3 regions of the Stenotrophomonas genospecies 5 genome follow, and region 2 is predicted to be linked to each of the others. Evidence: predicted binding sites of a transcription regulator. Region 2 holds the regulator's gene; each other region holds the start of a gene.
What was found. Region 2 encodes FliA, which starts transcription of late flagellar genes. Its sites were predicted from a motif close to TAAAGTTTNNCNNNCNNNGGCCGATAA; they were not measured.

Region 1 (7,121 bases), 2.0 Mb from region 2:
TGGCTGGCCGTGGAATGGAAGCGCAGCGGCCGCGGCTTCCTGTGGAGCCTGCATTCGGTGGCCGGCACCTGGGTGCTGCTGATCTACCTGATGAGTGCCCTGACCGGCCTGTGGTGGTCGTTCGACTGGTATCGCAGCGCGGCCAATGCCCTGCTCGGCGTGGCGCCACCGGCCAAGCAGGTGATCGATGCCGGCGCCGTGCTCGACCTGCGCCGCGTGGAAACGACGCTGTACGCGCAGGCCGGGGTGCGCACCGGTTACATCGACCTGCGGCTGCCCGAGAAGCCCGGCCAGGCACTGAATGTGCGGACCATGGCGGGCGATCCAGCATTGCGCGGCGGCCATCATGATCGCGCGCACGATCTGCTGCAGCTCGACCCTGCCAGCGGTGCGATTCTGGACGCGCGTCCCTACGCGCGCCAGGGCGCTGGCGGTCAGCTGGCTACCAGCGTGTTCGCGCTGCACTCGGGCAGCTACTTCGGGATTCCCGGGCGCATCATCGTGATGCTCAGCAGCCTGGGCATGAGCCTGTTCTTCATCACCGGCTGGCTGCTCTATCTCGACCGTCGCCGCAGCCAGCGCGCCGCACGTGCGCTGCGCCAGCCACTGCCGGCGGCCGCAGCCAACGGCGCCGCATGGCTGGTGGTGCATGCCAGCCAGAGCGGCCTGGCCGAACAGCTGGCATGGCGCGCGGCAGCGCAGCTGCAGGCCAGCGGACAGGCGGTGCAGGTATTGCCGCTGGCAAGGATCGACGCGCACCGTCTTCAGGCGGCGAGCCACGCGCTGTTCGTGCTCAGTACCTTTGGTGACGGCGAGCCGCCGGATTCGGCACGACGTGCCTCGCGCCAGCTGCTGGACCGATCCCTGGACCTGGCCACACTGCGGTTCGGCATGCTCGCGCTGGGCGACCGCCAGTACCCGCACTACTGCGCCTTCGGCCGCCAGTTCGATGCGTGGCTGCTGGGCAACGGTGCCCGCGCGATGTTCGACCGCATCGACGTGGACGCTGCATCGGTCGCGGCATTGCGCCAGTGGCAGCAGCAGCTCGGCCTGTTGACCGGCATTGCTGCCGACGACAGCGTGCTGCCGGCGGCCACCCGCATGCACGACTGGCAGCTGCTGGATCGCCAGCAGCTGAACCCGGGCAGCGTCGGTGGTCCGATCTGGCGGATCCGGCTGGCCGCGCCGGATGACGTGCAGTGGCAGGCCGGCGACATCCTGCACATCGCGCCGCGGCACAGCGCCGCGCATGCCCGTGCGGTACTGCTGGCGCATGGACTGGACCCGCTGCAACCGCTGCTGATCGAAGGCGGCACGCAGACCCTGCAGTGCCTGGCCAGCGAACGCGAACTGCCGGACGCGGCCAGTGCGCTGCAGGTGCAGGATGCCGGACGCTGGCTGACGGCCCTGCCCGTACTGCCGGGCCGCGAGTATTCGATCGCCTCCTGCCCGGCCGATCGCATGGTGGAACTGGTCGTGCGCCTGGTGCACGACAACAACGGGCGCCCGGGGCTGGGTTCGGGCTGGCTGTCGCTGCATGCGCCGGCAGGCGCGCACATCGCCGCGCGCGTGCACCGCAACCCCGGCTTCCATCGCGTGCCGGGCGCACCCATGGTGCTGATCGGCAACGGCACCGGCATCGCCGGCCTGCGCGGCCTGCTGCGCGAGGCGGCACACGCAGGCGAGCACGGCCACTGGCTGCTGTTCGGCGAGCGCCAGCGCGCTCATGACTTCCTGTTCGCCGATGAGGTGAGCGCATGGCAGGCGCAGGGCCATCTGATCCGGGTCGACCTGGCGTTCTCGCGCGACGCAGCGGGCGGTTACGTCCAGGACCGCCTGCGGTCGGCCTGCGATGAACTGCGGGAATGGATGCAGCGTGGCGCCGTGATCCATGTCTGCGGCTCGCTGCAGGGCATGGCCGAGGGCGTGGATCAGGTACTGCGGGGCGCGCTCGGTGACGAGGTGGTGGAAACGCTGCTCGAGAGCGGCCGCTACCGGCGCGACGTGTATTGAGCCGCGCCGCCGGGCTGGACCCGGCGGCGGACGCGATCACGCCGCCGCGCGGGCCTGACGGTCCGGCTGCAGGCGGAACGCGGACACGGCTTCGGCCAGCGCGCGCACCTGCGCCTGCATCTGCGCGGTCGACGAGCCGGCTTCTTCCACCAGGCTGGCATTGCGCTGGGTACTGGCCTCCATCTGCACGATGGCGTGGTTCACCTGGGCGATGCCTGCGTGCTGATCCTGCGAGGCGCTGCGGATGCCAGCGAGCAGGTCCGCCAGCTGCTGCACGCTGCCGACGATCTCGTCCATGGTGGTGCCCGCCTGCGCGGCCTGCACGCTGCCCTGGCCGACGCGTGCCACGGAATCCTCGATCAGCGCCTTGATCTGCCTGGCTGCCTCGGCACTGCGCTGCGCGAGCAGACGCACTTCCGCCGCCACCACCGCGAAACTGCGGCCCTGCTCTCCGGCACGCGCAGCCTCCACGGCGGCGTTGAGCGCAAGGATGTTGGTCTGGAATGCGATGCCGTCGATCAACTGGGTGATGTCCCCGATGCGGTGCGATGCTTCACTGATGCCCTGCATGGTCTCCACCACCTGACCGACGGCCACCCCACCCCGCTGTGCAACCGCTGCAGCCCCCTGCACCAGCGCGTCGGCACGTCCGGCGGCATCGGCGTTGCGGCCGACGGTGTCGGTCAGCTCATGCATCGAGGCTGCGGTCTCTTCCAGATTGGCCGCCTGCTGCTCGGTACGCTGCGAGAGGTCGTGATGGCCGGCAACGATTTCACCGACACCGCTGTCCAGGCTGGCAGCGGCGCGCTGGATGCGGGTCACGATGCGGCCGAGCTGTGCGACGGTTGCATTGGCGTCGTCGCGCATGCGTGCGAACACGCCCTGCAGCTCACCTTCCATGCGCACGCTGAGATCCCCACGGGCCAACGCCGCCAGCAATGCCTGCAGGTCCCCCAGGTTGGTTTCAAAGGTGGACAGCAGGCGGTTGATGCTGGTGGACAGCGTATGCACGAAACCGTGCTTGCCCTGCAGCGAAATGCGCCCGTGCAGGTCACCCTGCGCGGCAGCGTCGACCAGTGCCGCCACCTCGGTCTCCAGCAGCGTTTCCAGCGCACGGCTGCGCCACTCCAGCGCCACGCCCAGGAACTGGTCGTCATCGACGATGGCATTGGCGATCAACTGATAGCGCACACCGGCATGACTGATTTCCCGCTCCTGGCGGTGGCGCGCGTCTACCAGGCTGGCCAGGGCCGGATGCAGGTCCCGCGCGTCAGTGCCGACCAGCGCGTCGGCCTGCAGGCCCAGCACGTGCCGCAACGCAGGATTGGCGTAGGCCACCTGGCCTTCGGCATCGACCACCATCAGCCCGGTCTGCGCGCAGTCCAGGGCCTGGCGTACGCGCGTGTTGCCACGGGCCATCGCACGCTCGGTCTCGATGCGCGCACGCAGCCGCTGCTGCATGTCCACCAGGCGCTGTGCCAGCTGGCCGATCTCGTCGTTGGCGTTGTGCACGCGCAACGTGGTATCGAGCCGGTCATCGGCGATGTCGCTGGCGAACCGCAGGGTGTCCTGGATCGGCCTGCGCACCGCGCGCAGCACCAGCAGCAGGCTGGTGATCAGCACGCCGGCCACCAGCAGCAGGGTGAGGGCGAACAGCACGCTCATGGTGCGTGCACCGGCCTGCTGCCGCGCCTGCGCCAGGGCCAGCGCATTCACCTGTGCCTGCTGGAAGGCGGCGAGCGCGGGCGCCACGCCGGCAGCCGTCTCCATCAGCGATTGCGTCTCCACGTCAAGGCCGACGCGGGCAGCGGTATAGCCGAGCAGTGCCGACTGATAGGCGTCCATGCCGCTGCGGAGCGCCTCCTGCACGTCGGGCGGCAACCCCGCCAGCGCCAGATCGAACGGCAGCTTCTCTTCGCTGGCGCGGTCGGCATGAGTCGAATCGCCATCGAGCAGCAGCAGCGCTTCCTGGCGCCGCATCTTCTGCAGGTGCAGCGCCAGTGCCGGCCGGTCCAGGCCATCCACCTGCTGCTGCAGGGCATCGGCGGCCTGCTGCAGCTGTGCAGCCAGGCCCGCATCACCACGCCCCATCTCGTCCACACGTTCGAACAGCGCGGCCACTCCCTGCGAGAATCCCTCGGCGGCCTCGGTGAGCGCCTGCAATGCCTTGCGGCGACCCGCATCCATCGGCATCGCCCTGAGCGCCTTCAGATCGACCTGCAGTGCCTGCTGGGCCGCCTGCAGCTGGCTGCGGTCAGCATCGTCGAAACTGCGTGCATACTGGGTCTGCAGGCGACGCGCCTCCGCCACCCGTGTCGCCAGGCGTGCGGCCAGATCGCTGCCACGCTGGTAACTGGCCTGGCTGCGTGCGGCCTGACTGCTGGCATGGCCGGTCCAGGCATGGACGGCGGCGATCGCCACCAGGCCCGCGCCGCAGACCAGCAGGGTGGCCTTGAGTTTGTTGGCCACGCTGAGTCGATGCGGCTGCAGCCAGACCAGCAGGCGTGGAAACGCCGAGCGCATCGCGATGAGACGGGTGCGCAGGGACCGAAGGGGGACGGCGGCCGACATCACAGACTCCAGGCGGAAGGACGCACCTGTATCGGCCTGACCGGCGGCAACTTTAGGCACATTGCCGATGCCGTGGCACGCACCGTGCCGGTTGCGCTCTTTGTACCGGCCCCAGGCGACGGAGACGTGACACAGCGCCCGCGCTTGACCTCAACCCCGGTTGCGGTTGCACAGTGGGATTCTTCCCACCGGCCGCCCTCGCCATGACCCCGCTCGACGTCCCCCGTTATCTGCAGCGCCTGCAACTGGATGCTCCGCCGTCGCTGGACCTTGCCGGACTGACCCTGCTGGTGCAGCGCCACAACGCCCTGCTCCCCTTTGAAACCCTCAGCAGCCTGCTGCGCGACGCGGTGCCGATCGATCTGGACAGCGTGCAGCACAAGCTGCTCGACCAGCAGCGCGGCGGTTACTGCTTTGAACTCAACGGCGGCCTGCTGGCGCTCCTGCAGGCAGTGGGCTTCGACGCACAGCCGCTGAGCGCGCGCGTGCTGCTGGCGGCACAGGACAATGCCCCGACGGCGCGTACCCACCTGCTGCTGCGCGTGCACGTGGAGGGAGAGGACTGGCTGGTCGATGCCGGCTTCGGTGGCCTGACGCCGACGGTGCCGCTGCGGCTGTACGAAACGGCGCCGCAGGCCACGCCGCACGAGTCTTTCCAGCTGCAGCAGCTGGCGGGTGAGGACGACTTCGTGCTTTCCGCCCAGGCGGGCGACGCATGGCGGGCGATGTACCGCTTCGACCTGCGGCCGCCAGCGCCGATCGACAACGTGGTGGCCAACTGGTACGTGTGCACGCACCCGGATTCGGGTTTCCCCGGCCAGCTGCGCGCGTCACTGGCCGGCCCGGACTGGCGGCGCACCATCGGCAGTGGCAACTACACCGAGTACCGCCCCGGGCAAGCGCCGCTCAAGCGCCCGCTGCGCGATGCCGCCGACGTGCGCGACGTGCTGCAGTCGGCATTCGGCCTGCGCGTGCCGGACGATGCGCGGCTCGATCCGGCGATCACCGATTGGCTGCAGCGCTCGCACGCCGCATCACGGTAGCACCGCGCGGCACGGTGCCCGGGTTACAACGTCACCGGCGCCTGCAGCGCAATGCGGTTGCCCTCGCTGTCGCAGATCTCGGCCACCCGCCAGTGGCCGGCATCATGCAGTTGCAGGTAGAAGGCGATGGCGCGAGCCAGGTCGCTGGCCGGAATCTCGACATGCGCGATGGGGTGCATCGTCGCAGGATAGCGCCGCCCTGACATTCCGTGCGCATCGTTGCGGGCATGCTGGCCTGCCCACCCTTCGCGGAGCGCTGCATGACCCTGGCCGATCACCGAAGTGCACTGGCGCCACTGGGCCATCTGCGCGTCGCCATCAATCTGGGCAATCCGGTCCTTGCGCAGGGCGACGCACGATCGCCGCGCGGCCCCTCGGTGGAGCTGGCCACCGCGCTGGCGCAGCGGATGGGCGTGCAGGCGCGATTCACCTGTCACGATGCGGCCGCATCGGTGGTCGCGGCGGCAGCCGACGACGCATGGGACCTGGCCTTTCTCGCCATCGATCCGGCACGTGCCGGCCGCATCGCCTTCAGTGCACCGTATGTGGAGATCGAAGGAACCTACCTGGTGCACGAGGACAGTCCGGCGCGGCAGGTGGCCGATCTGGATCGCGATGGGCTGCGTATCGCCGTTGGCCGCGGTGCCGCCTACGATCTGTTCCTGAGCCGGGAACTGCGGCACGCCACGATCGAGCGTGCCGACACGTCAGCGGCGGCCATCGATCTGTTTGACGCACGGCGCCTGGATGCCGCCGCTGGCGTGCGCCAGCCACTGCAGGCCTGGGCACTGCAGCATCCGGGACACCGCGTGCTCGCCGACCGCTTCACTGCGATCCAGCAGGCCGTGGCCGCACCTGCGGCGCGCCCCGCTGCCGCCCTGCGGGCCCTGTTCGACGAGGTCGAGGCGATCAAGGCAGGGCCCCTGCTCGAGGACGCTTTCGCACGTTCCGGACAGGCGGTCACCCTGGTGCGATGACGCAGCAGTGGCCCGCAGCACGCGACAGGTGGCTGCGTGCGCCGGGCCGGATCAGCCCTGCGTCTCCATGTGCCGCGCATGCTCGCTGGCCTGCGCATGCAACCACTCACGGAAGGCGAGGAATCCACGGTGGCGCGCCGAGCGCTGCGGATACACCAGCCAGTGCGGCCAGGCGGTTTTCAGCCGCTGCTCCGACAGCGCGACCAGCTGGCCCGAATCCAGCAGCAGGCGCGCGCGCGTCAGCCGGCCCAGGGCCACACCGACGCCATCGAGCGCTGCACGGTGATGCGCTTCCGAATCGTCGAGCACCGCCACGAACCGCGAAGGGGGGCTCTGCCCGATCAGGGCAAACCACGCGGCCCATGCGCCATCCGGATCGCCCAGCAGCGGCCACTGCGCCAGTGGAGCACGGTCGATGCCGCCCATCCGCGCGATCAGCGCCGGGCTGGCCATCGGCACCAGCCACTCATCGAACAGCCGCTCGACCACCAGCCCGGCCCATTGCCCGCCGCCTACG
Region 2 (7,121 bases):
TGACGCCCAAGGCGCTGCCGTTGTCGGCCGTGGTGCGGGTGCTGCAGAACCTGCTGGTGGAACGCATTCCGATCCGCCAGCTGCGCAAGATCGCCGAAGCACTGGTGGAGCACGCGCCGTCCAGCCAGGACCCGGCCACGCTCACCGCCGCAGTGCGCACCGCGCTCGGCCGCTTCATCGTGCAGGAGATCGCCGGAATGTCGGCGGAGCTGCCGGTGTTCACCCTCAACCCGCAATTGGAACGCGTCTTGCAGGAGTCCACGCAGGGCAACGGCGCCGCGCTGGAACCCGGGCTTGCCGAGCGACTGCATCAGAGTCTGGCCGAATGTGTCAGCAAGCAGGAAGCCCGCAACGAGCCCGCGGTCGTGCTGGTTCCCGGCCCGGTACGTGCCGCGTTGGCACGCCTGGTCCGTCACAGCGTTCCGTCGCTGTCGGTACTGGCGTACAGCGAAGTGCCGGAGGACAAGCGCCTGAAGCTGGTCGGAACGATCAGCTGACGCCGCCCACCGATGCGTCAGAAAACAGACACCACCTTCGAACCACCGCAACAGACAGATGCCAAGGGGAACCCGTTCCGTGCAGACCACCGACCACCCGCGTTCTCCCACCACCACCCCGCCGTCCCCGTCCCGTGACCACAGCATGAAAATCAAACGATTCGTCGCCGCCGACATGCGCTCGGCCATGAACCTGGTGCGCAAGGAACATGGTCCCGATGCTGTGATCCTGTCCAACCGCCGGATCGAGGAAGGCGTCGAGATCGTCGCCGCAGCCAACTATGACGAGAGCGCGGTGCAACGCGCGCTGGAAGCCTCGCGGCGCGACGTGGCTCCGCCGCCGCCGAAACCGCGCACCGCCGCGGATGCAGTGATCGCCGCAGTCACCCGCCGCCGCTCCGCGACACCGGCCCAGCAGCCGGTGACCGCCACCACATCGGCCGTGGCCGCCCTCGCCCGCGCGGCCGTCGGTGCCACCGGCCGCACCCTGGACAGTGCGGACGAGATCGTGCCCACCCGCGGCAGTTCCGGCTTCGCTGCCACCCTGGCGCGTGCCACCGTCAACGATCCGGCACTGCCGGAGCAGATCTTCGCGCCGTTCGCGAGCGCCGTCGTGGCTCCCGCACCGGCGCCCGCCAACCGCGCCCGTTTCCTGATCGACCCGCCGCAGGACGAGCATCACGAATCCCCCGCGCCGGCAGTGCTGCCGCCGCCGCTGCCGATCACCACTGCGGCCACTGCGCAGGCCGAGTCCGTGCACCCCGAGCCGCCGTACGCGCAGGACGTTGCCGAGACCACGCCAGCCCCTGCCGCTGCCGCTGAAGCGGAGACCGCGCCGGCCCCGGCGCCGCTCCTTGCCCCGGCGCCGGTACTGACGGTGGTTGCACAGGACGATGCCGAGATCCGCCAGCTGCGCCACGAAGTGGCCGGCATGCGCCAGGTCATCGAGCGCGAGATGAACCGCTTCACCGACGAGCGCCTGCGCGGCTGCCCGGTGCGGGCGACCGCCCTGGACCTGATGGACGAGTACGGATTCGATGCCGGGCTGGCCCGCGATGTGGCCATGCAGATACCGCTGGATACCGAAGCCCACCGGGGCCGCGGGCTGATGCTGGGCCTGATCTCGCGCAGGCTGCCGATCGCGCCGGTCGATCCGCTGGAAGAAGGCGGCGTGATCGCTCTGGTCGGTCCAACCGGGGCCGGCAAGACCACCACCATCGCCAAGCTCGCCTCGCGCTTCGCCGAGAAGCACGCGCCGCGCGATGTGGCCCTGGTCACCACCGACACACTGCGCATCGGTGCCCGCGAGCAGCTGTACGGCTATGGCCGCCAGCTCGGCATCGCGGTGCATGAAGCCAACAGCGGTACCGACCTGGACCAGTTGCTGGAGCGCCTGAAGGACTACAAGCTGGTGCTGATCGATACCGCCGGCCTGGGCCCGCGCGACCGCGCCCTGGCCGCGCAGCTGCAGTGGCTGCGTGCCGCCCGCCAGGTCCGCACTCTGCTGGTGCTGCCGGCCAATACCAGCTTTGGCGACATGGACGAGGTGGTGCGCCGCTTCGGCGCGGCCAACCTGCAGGGCCTGGTGCTTAGCAAGCTGGATGAGACCGGCCGCTTCGGCAACGCCCTGTCAGTGGCGGTAGACCACGCGCTGCCGATCACCTGGGTGACCGATGGCCAGGACGTTCCGGACGACCTGCACCGGGCCAGCGCGGCCAATCTTGTACTTCGCCTTGAAGATTTGCGCCGAGCGGCCGATATGCCCTGCAACCCGGAGTTGAACCATGCCGTCGCGTGAGTACGCCAAGCTGACCAAGACCTTCCCGCTGTCGGCCACCCGCAGCGAGCCGCTCGGCCCTGTGCGCACCATCGCCGTGACCGGCGGCAAGGGCGGCGTCGGCAAGACCAACGTCTCGGCCAACCTGGCCGTGGCGCTGGCCGGCATGGGCAAGCGCACGCTGCTGCTCGACGCCGACCTGGGCCTGGCCAACATCGACGTGATCCTCGGCCTGAATCCCACCCACACCCTGGCGGATCTGGTCGCCGGCCGCTGCTCGCTGGAAGACGTGATCGTCGAAGGTCCGAACGGCGTGCTGGTGGTGCCGGCCGCGTCCGGTCGGCGGCACATGGCCGAGCTGGCCCCGGCCGAGCACATCGGCCTGGTGAACGTGTTCTCCGAACTGGAACGCGAGCTGGACATCATGGTGGTGGACACCGCCGCCGGCATCACCGATGGCGTGCTGACCTTCTGCCAGGCCGCACAGGACACCGTTGTCGTGGTCTGCGACGAGCCGGCCTCGATCACCGACGCCTACGCACTGATCAAGGTGCTGTCGCGCGAGCGCGGCGTGGACCGCATCCAGGTGGTGGCCAACATGGTGCGCGACCCCAACGAGGGCCGCGTGCTGTATGAAAAGCTGACCCGGGTCTGCGAGAAGTTCCTTGCCGATGTCTCGCTGAACTACCTGGGCTGCGTGCCGCAGGATGACTGGCTGCGCCTGTCGGTGCAGCGCCAGCAGCCGGTGGTGAAGGCCTATCCATCCAGCCCGGCGGCGCTGGCGATCACCGAGATCGCCCGTCGCACCGCCCGCTGGCAGGCCCCCACCGAGCCACGCGGTGGCGTTGAATTCTTCCTCGAGCGCATCCTCAAGCAACGCGGGGTGGCAGCATGAAAGGCGCGGCCCAGTACAGGGAAGTCCAGCGCTCGGCGGCGACCGAGGTCATCGCCCAGCACTCGGACCTGGTGCGGCGCATCGCCCATCACCTGGCCGCACGCCTGCCGGCCAGCGTCGAAGTGGACGACCTGATCCAGGCCGGCATGATGGGCCTGATCGAAGCCTCGCGCAGCTACGACGCCGACCAGGGTGCCTCGTTCGAGACCTATGCCTCGATCCGCATCCGCGGCTCGATGATCGACGAGATCCGCCGCGGCGACTGGGTACCGCGCTCGGTGCATCGGCGCGCCCGCGATGCGGCCGCCACCATCCGCCGCCTGGAGCAGACCACGGGCCGTGCAGCCAGTGCCACCGAGGTGGCGGCGGCCATGGACATGCCACTGCCCGAATACCTGCGGCTGATGGAGGACGCCTCGCGCGGCCAGGTGCTGAGCCTGGAATCGCGCATCGAAGACCAGGGCGAACTGGACACCGTCGCCCAGGGCGGACCGACACCGCAGCAGGTCCTGGAACGTGGCGAGTTCGGCCGCGAACTGGGCAAGGCCATCGGCCATCTGCCCGAGCGCGAACAGCTGGTGCTCTCGCTGTACTACGAGCAGGAGCTGAACCTGAAGGAGATCGGCGCGGTTCTCGGCGTGAGCGAATCGCGCGTCTGCCAGATCCACGGCCAGGCCGTGCTGCGCTTGCGCGGCCGGCTGAAGATCTTCGAGGCCGCGGATGCCGGGCTTGAAGAATGAACATGCCTGCGGCGGCCACGGCCACCGCGGGCGACTGAACAACAAAGGAACTCCGCTTTGAACAAGAACATGCGCATCCTGATCGTCGACGACTTCTCGACCATGCGCCGCATCGTCAAGAATCTGCTGGGCGATCTGGGCTTCACCAACACCGCCGAAGCCGAGGACGGGCATGCCGCACTGTCGATGCTGCAGAGCCAGCCGTTCGACTTCGTGGTCACCGACTGGAACATGCCGGTGATGACCGGCATCGAACTGCTCAAGGCGATCCGCGCCGATGCCAAGCTCAAGACCCTGCCGGTGCTGATGGTCACCGCCGAGGCCAAGCGCGAGCAGATCATCGAAGCGGCGCAGAGCGGCGTGAACGGCTACATCATCAAGCCGTTCACCGCGCAGACGCTGGAAGAGAAACTGGGCAAGATCTTCGAACGCCTGGCGGCCAGCGCCTGATGGACGCCACGGTCGACAAGAACGCCCTCGTCCTGCGCCTGCAGGAAGCCCTCGACGCGCTCGAATCCGGCGACGAGAGCGCCTGGCGCCAGCGCATCGACGCCCTGGTGGCCGCACGCACGCAGCCGATGATGAGCGGCCTGTCACGGCTGGCCCGCGAACTGGGCCAGGCCCTGGGCGAACTGCCGACCGTCCCCAGCGAGGCGGGCGAGCTGGACGACGCCTGCGCGCGCCTGGACCATGTGGTGGCGATGACCGAACAGGCCACGCACCGCACCCTGGACCTGGCCGAAGAGTGCCGCAGCCTCACCGAACAGCTGCGCGCCGAAGGCCTGCAGCCGGGGCAGGATGCGCAGCTGGAACGCATCCGCCACAACCTGACCGAGATTGCCCTGACCCAGAGCTATCAGGACCTGACCGGACAGATCATCCGTCGCGTGGTCGGCATCGTCCGCCGCGTGCACGAAGGCTTTGGCGCGCTGGGCCTGCCACCGGAGCAGCATCGCACCGATCCGGCGCTGGCCGGACCGGCACTGAAGGGACTGGACCGCCACGCGGTCTCTCAGAACGACGCCGACGACCTGTTGTCGGACCTGGGACTGTAAGCATGAGCGCGGTATCCGACGACATCACCGCCGATTTCATCATCGAGGCACAGGAAATCCTGGATCGCCTCGGCGAACAGCTGGTGTCGCTGGAACAGGCGCCGCAGGACGCCGACCAGCTCAACGCCGTGTTCCGTGGCTATCACACGCTCAAGGGCGGCGCCGGCTTCCTCGGCATCACCGCCATGGTCGAGCTGTGCCATGCCGCCGAAGAGGCACTGGGCGCCGCCCGCGCTGGCCAGGCGGTGCTGCAGCCGCATCACTTCGATGCCGCACAGCAGTCTCTGGACTACCTGCAATCGATGCTGGATGCCGTGTCTTCCGGCAACGAACCCGGCTATGCCCCGCCGGACCTGATCGCCCAGTTCGACGTGCACGGCACTGCTGCGCCGGCTGCTGTCGCCCCCACAGCAGCCGCGCCCGCTGCCGGTGACCTGATCACCGACGACGAGTTCGAGGCCCTGCTCGATCAGCTGCACGGCAGCAACGCCCCCACCGCAGTGGCGACGCCGGTCAAGGCCGACGATGGCCTGATCAGCGAGGATGAGTTCGAAGCCCTGCTGGACCAGCTGCACGGCGGCGCCGCCCCCGGCGCGAAACCCGTGGCTGCTCCGCCGGCGCCTGCGCCTGCACTGCCCGCACCGCGCCCCGCGGCCGCCGCTGCCAAGCCCGCGGCCAACAAGCCGGTGGCCGAGGCCGAGCACACCGTGCGCGTGGATACCAAGCGGCTGGATGCGATCGTCAACCTGATCGGCGAGCTGGTGCTGTCGCGCAACCGGCTCAAGACCCTGCGTGCGCGCCTGCGCGACGAGGAACTGGACCGCGCCGTGTCGACCCTGGACATCGCCACCGCGCGCCTGCAGTCGGCAGTGATGCGCACGCGCATGCAACCGGTCGGCAAGGTGTTCTCGCGCTTCCCCAAGGTCGCCCGCGATGTTGCCCGCTCGCTGAAGAAGGAAGTGGACCTGGAGCTGGTCGGCGCCGAAACCGAGCTTGACCGCAACCTGGTCGAGGCCCTGGCCGACCCGCTGGTGCACCTGGTCCGCAACGCCATCGACCATGGTGTGGAGATGCCCGATCTGCGCGAAGCACAGGGCAAGCCACGCATGGGCCACGTGCGTCTGTCGGCCCAGCAGGAAGGCGACTACGTCAGCATCGAGGTGCAGGACGATGGCGCCGGCATCGATCCGGAAAAACTGCGCGCGAAAGCACGCGAAAAGGGCTTGATCGACCCGGAGGCGGCGGCCCGGCTGAGCAGCGAGGAATGCCTGCACCTGGTGTTCCTGCCCGGCTTCTCCACCAAGCAGCAGGTGACCGACATCTCCGGCCGCGGCGTCGGCATGGATGTGGTGCAGTCGCGCATCCGCGAGCTCAGTGGGCAGATCCAGATCCAGTCGGAACTGGGTCGGGGCAGCCGCTTCCTGATCCGCGTGCCGCTGACCCTGGCGATCCTGCCAACCCTGCTGGTGCAGGCCGGCGAGGACGTCTATGCGCTGCCGCTGGCGCGCGTGATGGAAGTGCTGCATGCACCGCGCACCTCGCTGGGCTGGTTCGATGGCCGGGCGGTGCTGGATCGTCGCTCGCACACCCTGCCGCTGGTCGATCTGCGCCAGTGGCTGGATGTGACGCCGGCCGCCTCGGCGCTGCTCACCATCGTGGTGCTGCAGGCCGGCGAGGCGCGCTTCGGCCTGGTCGTGGACCAGGTCCGTGGGCGCGAGGAAGTGGTCATCAAGCCATTGCCGAAGGCCCTGCGCGGCCTGCGCGGCTACGCCGGTGCGACGCTGATCGGTGATGGCCGGATGGCCCTCATCCTCGACGTGGATGGCCTGCGATGACGCTCGCCGGGCCATGCCTGGCGAACCAGAAACTGTGACTACCGTCTGTACGCGATCGACCGGTGTCTCAAGTCCCATTCACACACGCCGATACCGGACCCATGGATAGACTCAGCCTCATCGGACTCTTTCTCGCCCTGGCCTCACTGGTCGGCGGCAGCATCCTCAAGGGCGCCGGACTGGCGTCCCTGTGGTCGCCTGCGGCGTTCGTGATCGTCATCGTCGGCACCATCGCCGCGATCCTGCTGCACACCGCACCCGCCGTATTCAGGCATGCCTTCCGGATCGTGCGCTGGGTCGTGCGCCCGCCGCACAGCGATCG
Region 3 (7,121 bases), 630 kb from region 2:
ACCCACCCCGACAGATATCGCATGTGCTACTCCGCTTTGATCCGGGCCGACTACGCCAAGCTGGTGCGCGAGTTCGGTGCCGTGCTGTCGCTGGAGGAGTTCGCCGCGCTGTACGCGTACGACCCCGGCAAAAAGCAGCCCAGGACGCCCAAGGCCATGGATGACGGCTTCGCTGGCGCGCGCACGGAGCTCGGCCGCGACATCGTGGCCCGCATCCAGCGGTGGCATGCACAGGAGCAGGCCACGCTGGAAGCCGAGCTGGCCCAGCAGCGCGAACGCCGCGACATCGCAATCGCAGCCCTGGCCACCCGTCCCACACTGAAGGCGCGCAACGAGCTGCGCATCGCCGGCAACCGCATCGATCGCGCGCAGACCCGGCTCGACGACCTGCATCGCGTGCAGCTGCTGCCCCGCGACAACCGCATTTTCCCCGGCACCTACGCGCCGGTGATGGTGAGCGAGAACGGGCAACGGGTGATCAAGCCGATGCGCTACCGGTGCCGTCTGCCGGATGCGCCCGCGCGCAACGACGTGCTCTATCCGGGCAGTTACAACGCCCGCCGTGACAGCCTGGAAGGCTACTGGCGCGGCGCTTTCGGGCAGCGTCATGGCGTGGTCGTCATCCAGGCCTTCTACGAGCATGTGTCCCGGCACGCGGTTGGCGGACGCGCACCGGCCCCTGATGACAGGACGGGAGATGTGGTCCTTGAGTTCCGCCCCGACCCGCCCCGCGACCTGCTGGTAGCCTGCCTCTGGTCCGAGTGGGACGGCCCCGAAGGACGCCTCCTCTCATTTGCGACCATCACCGATACGCCGCCGGCCGATATCTCCACCGCCGGCCATGATCGCGGCATCGTGCCGATCCGGCCCGAGCACCTCGATGCATGGCTCAATCCGGAACCTGGCGATCTGGCCAGCCAATACCGCATCCTCGACGATCGCGAGGAGATCCGTTACGTCTTCGAGGAGTCCGCCTGAGCACGCACTGCGGCCGGATCGTCCGGGCACCGCGCCTGGATCAGGCGCGGGCGCTGGAATGCCCGACCGCGCGGGCCAGCGCCTGCGACAGCTCCGCCGACAGGTAGGGCTTGACCAGCAGCACACCCGACTGCATGGCCTGTGGCAGCTGCTCCGCCGACATGCCGGTCGCGAGCACGAAGGGCACGCCGCGGGCGGCCAGCGCCGCCGCGACCGGCTCACTGGTTTCCTGGTGGGCCAGGCGATAGTCCAGCAGCGCCACGTCCGGCGTGGTTTCTTCCAGCAGCCTCAGTGCTTCGCCGACGCTCACAGCCAGCCCCACCACCTGTGCACCGGCCTGCACCAGTTGCATCTGCAGCAGGGCCGCGCTCATCTCGTCGTTCTCGACCACCAGTACCCGCAGGTCCTGCAACGCCGCCATCGATTCCCGCTCCTGTGCATATCACGCCGGCGCAGTATAGCGATCACGGGGGCAATGCCGGCAGATTCGGCCGCAATCGTCCCGCGCCGGGCAGCCTCTATGAAAGTGCGCTCGACCTCGGGTAAAATCACCCGCTGCCTGCCGGTGTGGCGGAATGGTATACGCAGCTGACTCAAAATCAGCCGGGGGCAACCCCATGAAGGTTCGAGTCCTTTCACCGGCACCATGCATCAAAGGCCAGGTCCACGACCTGGCCTTCTGCATTTCCGGCCCGTCACCTGCGTCGCCCCTCCCGCGCGGCGACCGCCCAGCGCCGCCACCGTGCGCGCCGCAGCTGACAACGTTGCCAGCAGGCCAACGCTGCGGAATTCTTGCAAGGCGCACGCGCATCTGCCTATCGTGACTGGCCGTACCTGGGGGCGGGGGAATGCATGACGTTGCCGGCTGCACTGTTTTTTCTGGTCACGCATGCATTCGTCGTCGGCCTGGCAGGCCCTGGAGATCCGGTGGGTTCGTTCCTGATGTCGAGCGCCGCGCCGCTGCTGGCGGCCATGGCATGCGTGCGCCGTGCGCGTGACAGCCACGCCGCCTGCAAATGGAGGACCTTCGCTTTCGCCGTCAGCCTGTTTCCGGTCGCACTGCTGCCACTGCTGTTTCCAGGCATCACCGATGCCTGGCCGGCGCAGGTCGCACTGACATCGTTGATCCTCTACGTGTTCTATCGCATCCCGCTGACCTACGTGGCCGCCAGCGCCGACAGCCGGAACCGCCATGTCCGCAGCGTCGACCTGTCGATCATCGGTCTGCTCTGGCTGCTGTACTACACGCACGCGCAATCGACTGCGCAGCTGGATACCGCGCTGTGGACGCATGGCCTGAACCCCATCAGCACCACGCAGAACAGCCTGCTGTTCAGCTTCGCGCTGATCCGCTACCTGGCCGAGGACAACGCAGATCGCCGCGACTTCTTCCGCACCCTCACCCTGTTCCTGCTCGGCTACTTCCTGATCGAGCAGTACGTCAGCCGGTATCGGTCGCAGACCCCGGACGGCGGATGGGCAGATCTGCTCATCAGCGGCCTGTTCCTGCTGCTGGCGGTGATCGCCGGCAGTCCGCGGCGCAGGACCGCGCCGCCTGTCCCGCGCAACCTGCGGCGTTTCGTCGAGGCCAGCGTGCCGTTGATGCTGCCGCTTCTGCTGATGCTGGTCGCATTGCTGATGGCGCGCACGAACCAGACGATGGCAACGGTGGGCTTCATCGGCGCCATGCTGGGCTATGCGCTGCGCAGCGTGCTGAGCCAGGTGGACATCCAGCGCCAGCGCGACGACCTGGCAGCGCTGGCCCGGCGCGACCCGCTGACCGGGCTGGGCAACCGCCGCAGTTTCGATGAATCGCTGCCGGGCGCCCAACGGCGCGCGCGGCGCCAGGGCCTGGGCCTGGCGGTGCTCATGATCGACATCGACCACTTCAAGCGCCTCAACGATACCTACGGACACCCGGAGGGCGATCGCCGCCTGCAGGCGGTGGCCGCGATCATCGATGGCTGCCTGCAGCGCGGTGACGACCTGCTCGCCCGCTACGGCGGCGAGGAATTCATCGCTGCGCTGCCTTCCTCCGACGTGGCCCATGCGATGGCCATGGGCGAGCGCATCCGCGTGGCGGTCGAAGACGCCGCGCTGCCGTCCGGCCCGTCCAGCGTAACCGTCAGCATCGGCGTGGCATGGTTGGCTGCCGATGCTCGGCAGGAACCGGACAGCGTGGTCGAACGTGCGGACCAGGCCCTGTACCGGGCCAAGCGCGCGGGCCGCAACTGCGTCCGCGGCGAGGCTTTGCCGGAACGTACAGCGGCCCCTGCCCTGCGCGCCTAGACCACGCGCAGGGTCGGCACGCCATGCTGCAGGGTACCGCCGCCCGCCGCCCCCTGCACACGGAATCCGGCGACGGTCTGCAGCAGGTGGGCCGACTGTTCTTCCATGCTGCGCGCCGCGGCGGACGCTTCCTCGACCAGCGCCGCGTTCTGCTGGGTTCCCTGGTCGATCAGGTCCACCGCGTGGTTCATCTGCTGGATGTCATCGCTCTGCTGCTGCGAGGCGCTGCTGATCTCGGTGACCAGGTCACTGACCCTGCGCACGTTGAGTACGATCTCGTCCATCGTGCGGCCAGCACTTTCCACCTGCGCCGTGCCCGCACCGACATTGGCCACCGATGTGTCGATCAGCTGCTTGATCTCCTTGGCGGCGCTGGCCGAGCGCTGCGAAAGTTCGCGGATCTCGGTGGCGACGACCGCGAACCCACGGCCGTGCTCGCCGGCACGGGCCGCCTCCACGGCAGCGTTCAGCGCCAGGATGTTGGTCTGGAATGCGATGCCGTCAATCACCCCGATGATGTCGACGATGCGACGCGAGGAGGCGTTGATCAAGGCCATCGTCGCCACCACCTCGTGCACCACGCTGCCGCCACGCGCAGCCACCTCCGCTGCGCCGCCGGCCAGCTGGCTTGCCTGGCGCGCATTGGCCGCCGTGCGCTGCACCGTATCGGCCAGGCCCTTCATGGACACGGCGGTTTCTTCCAGCGAGGCCGCCTGCTGTTCGGTGCGCTGCGACAGGTCGCTGTTGCCCTGCGCGATTTCGGTCGCGCCGACCGCGATGGTATCGGCAGCGAACTTGATCTGGCCGATGATGCCGGCCATGGCTTCGACCAGCGCGTTGACGCCATCGCACAGCTCGGCGATGGGGCCACTCTTGTCGGCAATGGCGACGGTTCGGGTCAGGTCGCCCTGCTTGGCCGCCGCCACGACCTCCCGGGTCTGCGCCACCGCACGCTGCATGGCCTGGTTCTCATGCACCTGCGCGGTGATGTCGGTAGCGTATTTGACGACCTTGAACGGCCTGCCGTTGCCATCCAGGATGGGGTTGTAGGAGGCCTGGATCCAGATCTCGCGGCCGCCCTTGCCGAGCCGCCGATACTGCCCGGCGTCGTACTCGCCGCGCCCGAGCTTTTCCCAGAGCCGGCGGTACTCGGCGCTGTCGCGAAGTTCGGGCTCCACGAACAGCGCATGGTGTTGGCCGCGCACCTCTTCCAGGCTGTAGCCGGTGGCGGCGAGGAAGTTGGCGTTCGCCGAGAGAATGTGCCCGTCCAGGCTGAACTCGATCACCGCCTGCGACTTGTCGATGGCGGCAAGCTGCCCCGCCGAGTCGGCGGCCTGCAGCTTCTGCGCGGTGATGTCGGTCGCGAACTTGACGACCTTGAAGGGCCGGCCCTGCGGGTCCAGCACCGGGTTGTAGGAGGCCTGGATCCAGATTTCGCGCCCGCCCTTGCCCAGCCGTCGGTACTGTCCGGCGTCGAACTCGCCACGTCCCAGCCGGGCCCAGAAGTCCCGATACTCGGCGCTGGACGCCTGATCGGGATCGACGAACAGCGAATGATGCCGGCCCTGGATTTCGTCCAGACGATAGCCCACCGCCTGCAGGAAGTTGTCGTTGGCCTGCAGGATGGTGCCATCCAGATCGAATTCGATCACCGCCTGCACGCGATGCAGTGCGGCCACCTGGGCGGCCAGCTCGGCATGACCGCGGTCGGTGTCGACCCTGCCGGGCCGAGGCTGTCCCGCCAGCGCCCCCAGCAGGGAACGCAACGGCGACCAACGGGTGTGCAGCTCGGCCGGCGCCTGCGCGCCCGCCGTGAGGCCTGGAATGAGCATTGTCTGATCCTCGGTGTCCGGTAAGCGGCTGCGATCCGTCAAGCGGGATGCCCGACGGCAACATCAATTGCTTGGACTACAGGTGCCGGCAGGCACCTCTCGAGCAACGGGCAAGAACATCTGGGGGCGGGTGCGATCGGTATCCGGGAGCGGCGGAACACACTGCGCGGGCCGCCCGACGGGGCAGCCTGGGGGTCCTGCAGCGGGTGACGGGAGCGGGATCCAGTGAGGTTATCGGCACCTCCGTTCCGGGCTTTAGGCCCCTCCGCAGCGGGCCCTGTCCAGCCCCCTCCCCCCCTGCAGCGCCTGACGGCGCCCTCGATGCAGCCTGCAACGAAAAGGTTGCCATGACCATCGGGGCTGTCGGCAAGGGGGTGGACAGGCAAGGATGCGCCCACCACGGACCGTCCATCGACACGGAGATCGCATGTTTTCACGCCTGGCTGCTCTTTTCGCCCTCGGCCTGTGCAGCAGCGGCGCGCTGGCCGCCGATGCAGGCTATCGGCCGAGTTTCAATCCCGCACAGCTCAAGGGCCCGCCCGCCGGCCGCGTCAACGAAGTGCTGGTGCTGGGTTCACCGCACCTGTCCGACCTGCCCCCGACCTTCCAGCCGGCAATGCTGGAGCCGCTGCTGCAGCGCCTGCAGGCATGGCGGCCAACGGCGATCGCCGTGGAGAACCTGTCCGGACTGCAATGCGATTTCATGCGCCGCAATCCCGCCCGCTATGCCGAGAGCGTGGAAAGTTACTGCGTCGATCCTGCACCTGCCCAGGCCGCCACCGGTCTGGATGTTCCAGCGGCCAATGCCGAAGTCGATCGCGTGCTGGCGGCATGGCCCGCCACACCGACGCACGCACAGCGTCGCCGGCTGGCCGCACTGTTCCTGGCCGCAGGTGAGAACGGCTCTGCGCTGGTGCAGTGGCTGCGCCTGCCGGCGCAGGAGCGTCGCGCCGCAGACAGCCTGTCACCGCAACTGGTGCAGTTCCTCGACAAACGCGCCTCGCGACGCAACGAAGTCAGCCTGATCGCGGCCGAGCTTGCCGCACGCCTGGGCCTGGAACGCCTGTGGGCAGTCGATGACCACACCGCTGATTCGCCCACGCCAGCGGCACTGGAGAAGGCGGCTGGCGAAGCCGTCATGAAGGCCTGGGACAATCCCGCCACCCAGGCACGACGGGCCGCCGATACGGCCCTGTACGCCGAACTCGGCAGCACGGACGGCCTGCTGGCGCTCTATCGGAACTACAACGCGCCCGACACCGTCGCCCGGGTCTACGACAGCGATTTCGGCGCAGCCCTGGTCGAACCATCACCAGAAGGCTTCGGCCGCCGCTATGTCGGCTACTGGGAAACCCGCAACCTGCGCATGGTCGCCAACATGCGCGAGGTGCTGGGCCAGCACCCGGGCACCCGCATGCTGACCCTCGTCGGCGCCTCGCACAAGGGCTACTACGAGGCCTACCTCAACCAGATGCACGACGTGCGGCTGGTTGATGCCAACAGCGTGCTGGACTGAGCCACAGGGCTAGCAGGGGGCCGGCGCATCGCCGCGCCGTGACCGCCACAGCAGCACGCAGGCGACCACGATCGCACCTAGGGTCAGTATCAGCAGCACCACCACGCCGCCCTGCAGGGTGGGCAGCAGCGCCTGCGCCCGGGCATCGCCGTGCAGTTGCTCCAAACGCAGGCAGGCGGCTACCGCCAGCCACCAGCCGACCATCGCCGGCGCGAAGGCACGCAGGGCATCCGGGGTCCAGAAACGCATGTCGTTCTCCAACGGGGTGGGTGTGCGCGCAGTATTCGCGGCCGCCCTCTCACAGACTGAGATCAGCCGCCACCGGCGTCGCTGTCCACGCCCTCAGCCGGCCATTCGCCGGCTTCCCCCTGCACCTGCACGTTGTTGCGTCCCATTGCCTTGGCCCTGTAGCACTGCGCATCGGCCGCAGCCACGGCCTGGTCCACCCCCATGCCGCCCAGCAGCGGTGCGATACCGATGCTGGCGCCCACCCGCAGGCGGTGCTG

Region 1: the regulator FliA is predicted to act here: its motif matches at 4,613-4,639, upstream of ACX9OW_RS13175 (methyl-accepting chemotaxis protein).
Region 3: the regulator FliA is predicted to act here: its motif matches at 5,331-5,357, upstream of ACX9OW_RS07000 (methyl-accepting chemotaxis protein).

The regions. Positions count from the first base shown of each region.
Region 1 is NZ_JBTMUW010000001.1:2,865,582-2,872,702, forward strand. It holds gene ACX9OW_RS13170 (PepSY domain-containing protein) at 1-2,013, shown strand, start outside; gene ACX9OW_RS13175 (methyl-accepting chemotaxis protein) at 2,050-4,584, opposite strand; gene ACX9OW_RS13180 (arylamine N-acetyltransferase family protein) at 4,788-5,627, shown strand; gene ACX9OW_RS13185 (VOC family protein) at 5,651-5,806, opposite strand; gene ACX9OW_RS13190 (transporter substrate-binding domain-containing protein) at 5,888-6,604, shown strand; gene ACX9OW_RS13195 (LysR substrate-binding domain-containing protein) at 6,656-7,121, opposite strand, start outside.
Region 2 is NZ_JBTMUW010000001.1:901,620-908,740, reverse strand. It holds gene flhA (flagellar biosynthesis protein FlhA) at 1-497, shown strand, start outside; gene flhF (flagellar biosynthesis protein FlhF) at 643-2,295, shown strand; gene ACX9OW_RS04245 (MinD/ParA family ATP-binding protein) at 2,282-3,169, shown strand; gene ACX9OW_RS04240 (RNA polymerase sigma factor FliA) at 3,166-3,909, shown strand; gene cheY (chemotaxis response regulator CheY) at 3,967-4,359, shown strand; gene ACX9OW_RS04230 (protein phosphatase CheZ) at 4,359-4,964, shown strand; gene ACX9OW_RS04225 (chemotaxis protein CheA) at 4,967-6,799, shown strand; gene ACX9OW_RS04220 (flagellar motor protein) at 6,901-7,121, shown strand, end outside.
Region 3 is NZ_JBTMUW010000001.1:1,534,981-1,542,101, forward strand. It holds gene ACX9OW_RS06980 (SOS response-associated peptidase family protein) at 22-978, shown strand; gene ACX9OW_RS06985 (response regulator) at 1,019-1,399, opposite strand; tRNA gene ACX9OW_RS06990 (tRNA-Leu) at 1,540-1,625, shown strand; gene ACX9OW_RS06995 (GGDEF domain-containing protein) at 1,831-3,267, shown strand; gene ACX9OW_RS07000 (methyl-accepting chemotaxis protein) at 3,264-5,099, opposite strand; gene ACX9OW_RS07005 (DUF5694 domain-containing protein) at 5,527-6,615, shown strand; gene ACX9OW_RS07010 (hypothetical protein) at 6,625-6,864, opposite strand; gene ACX9OW_RS07015 (PAS domain S-box protein) at 6,927-7,121, opposite strand, start outside.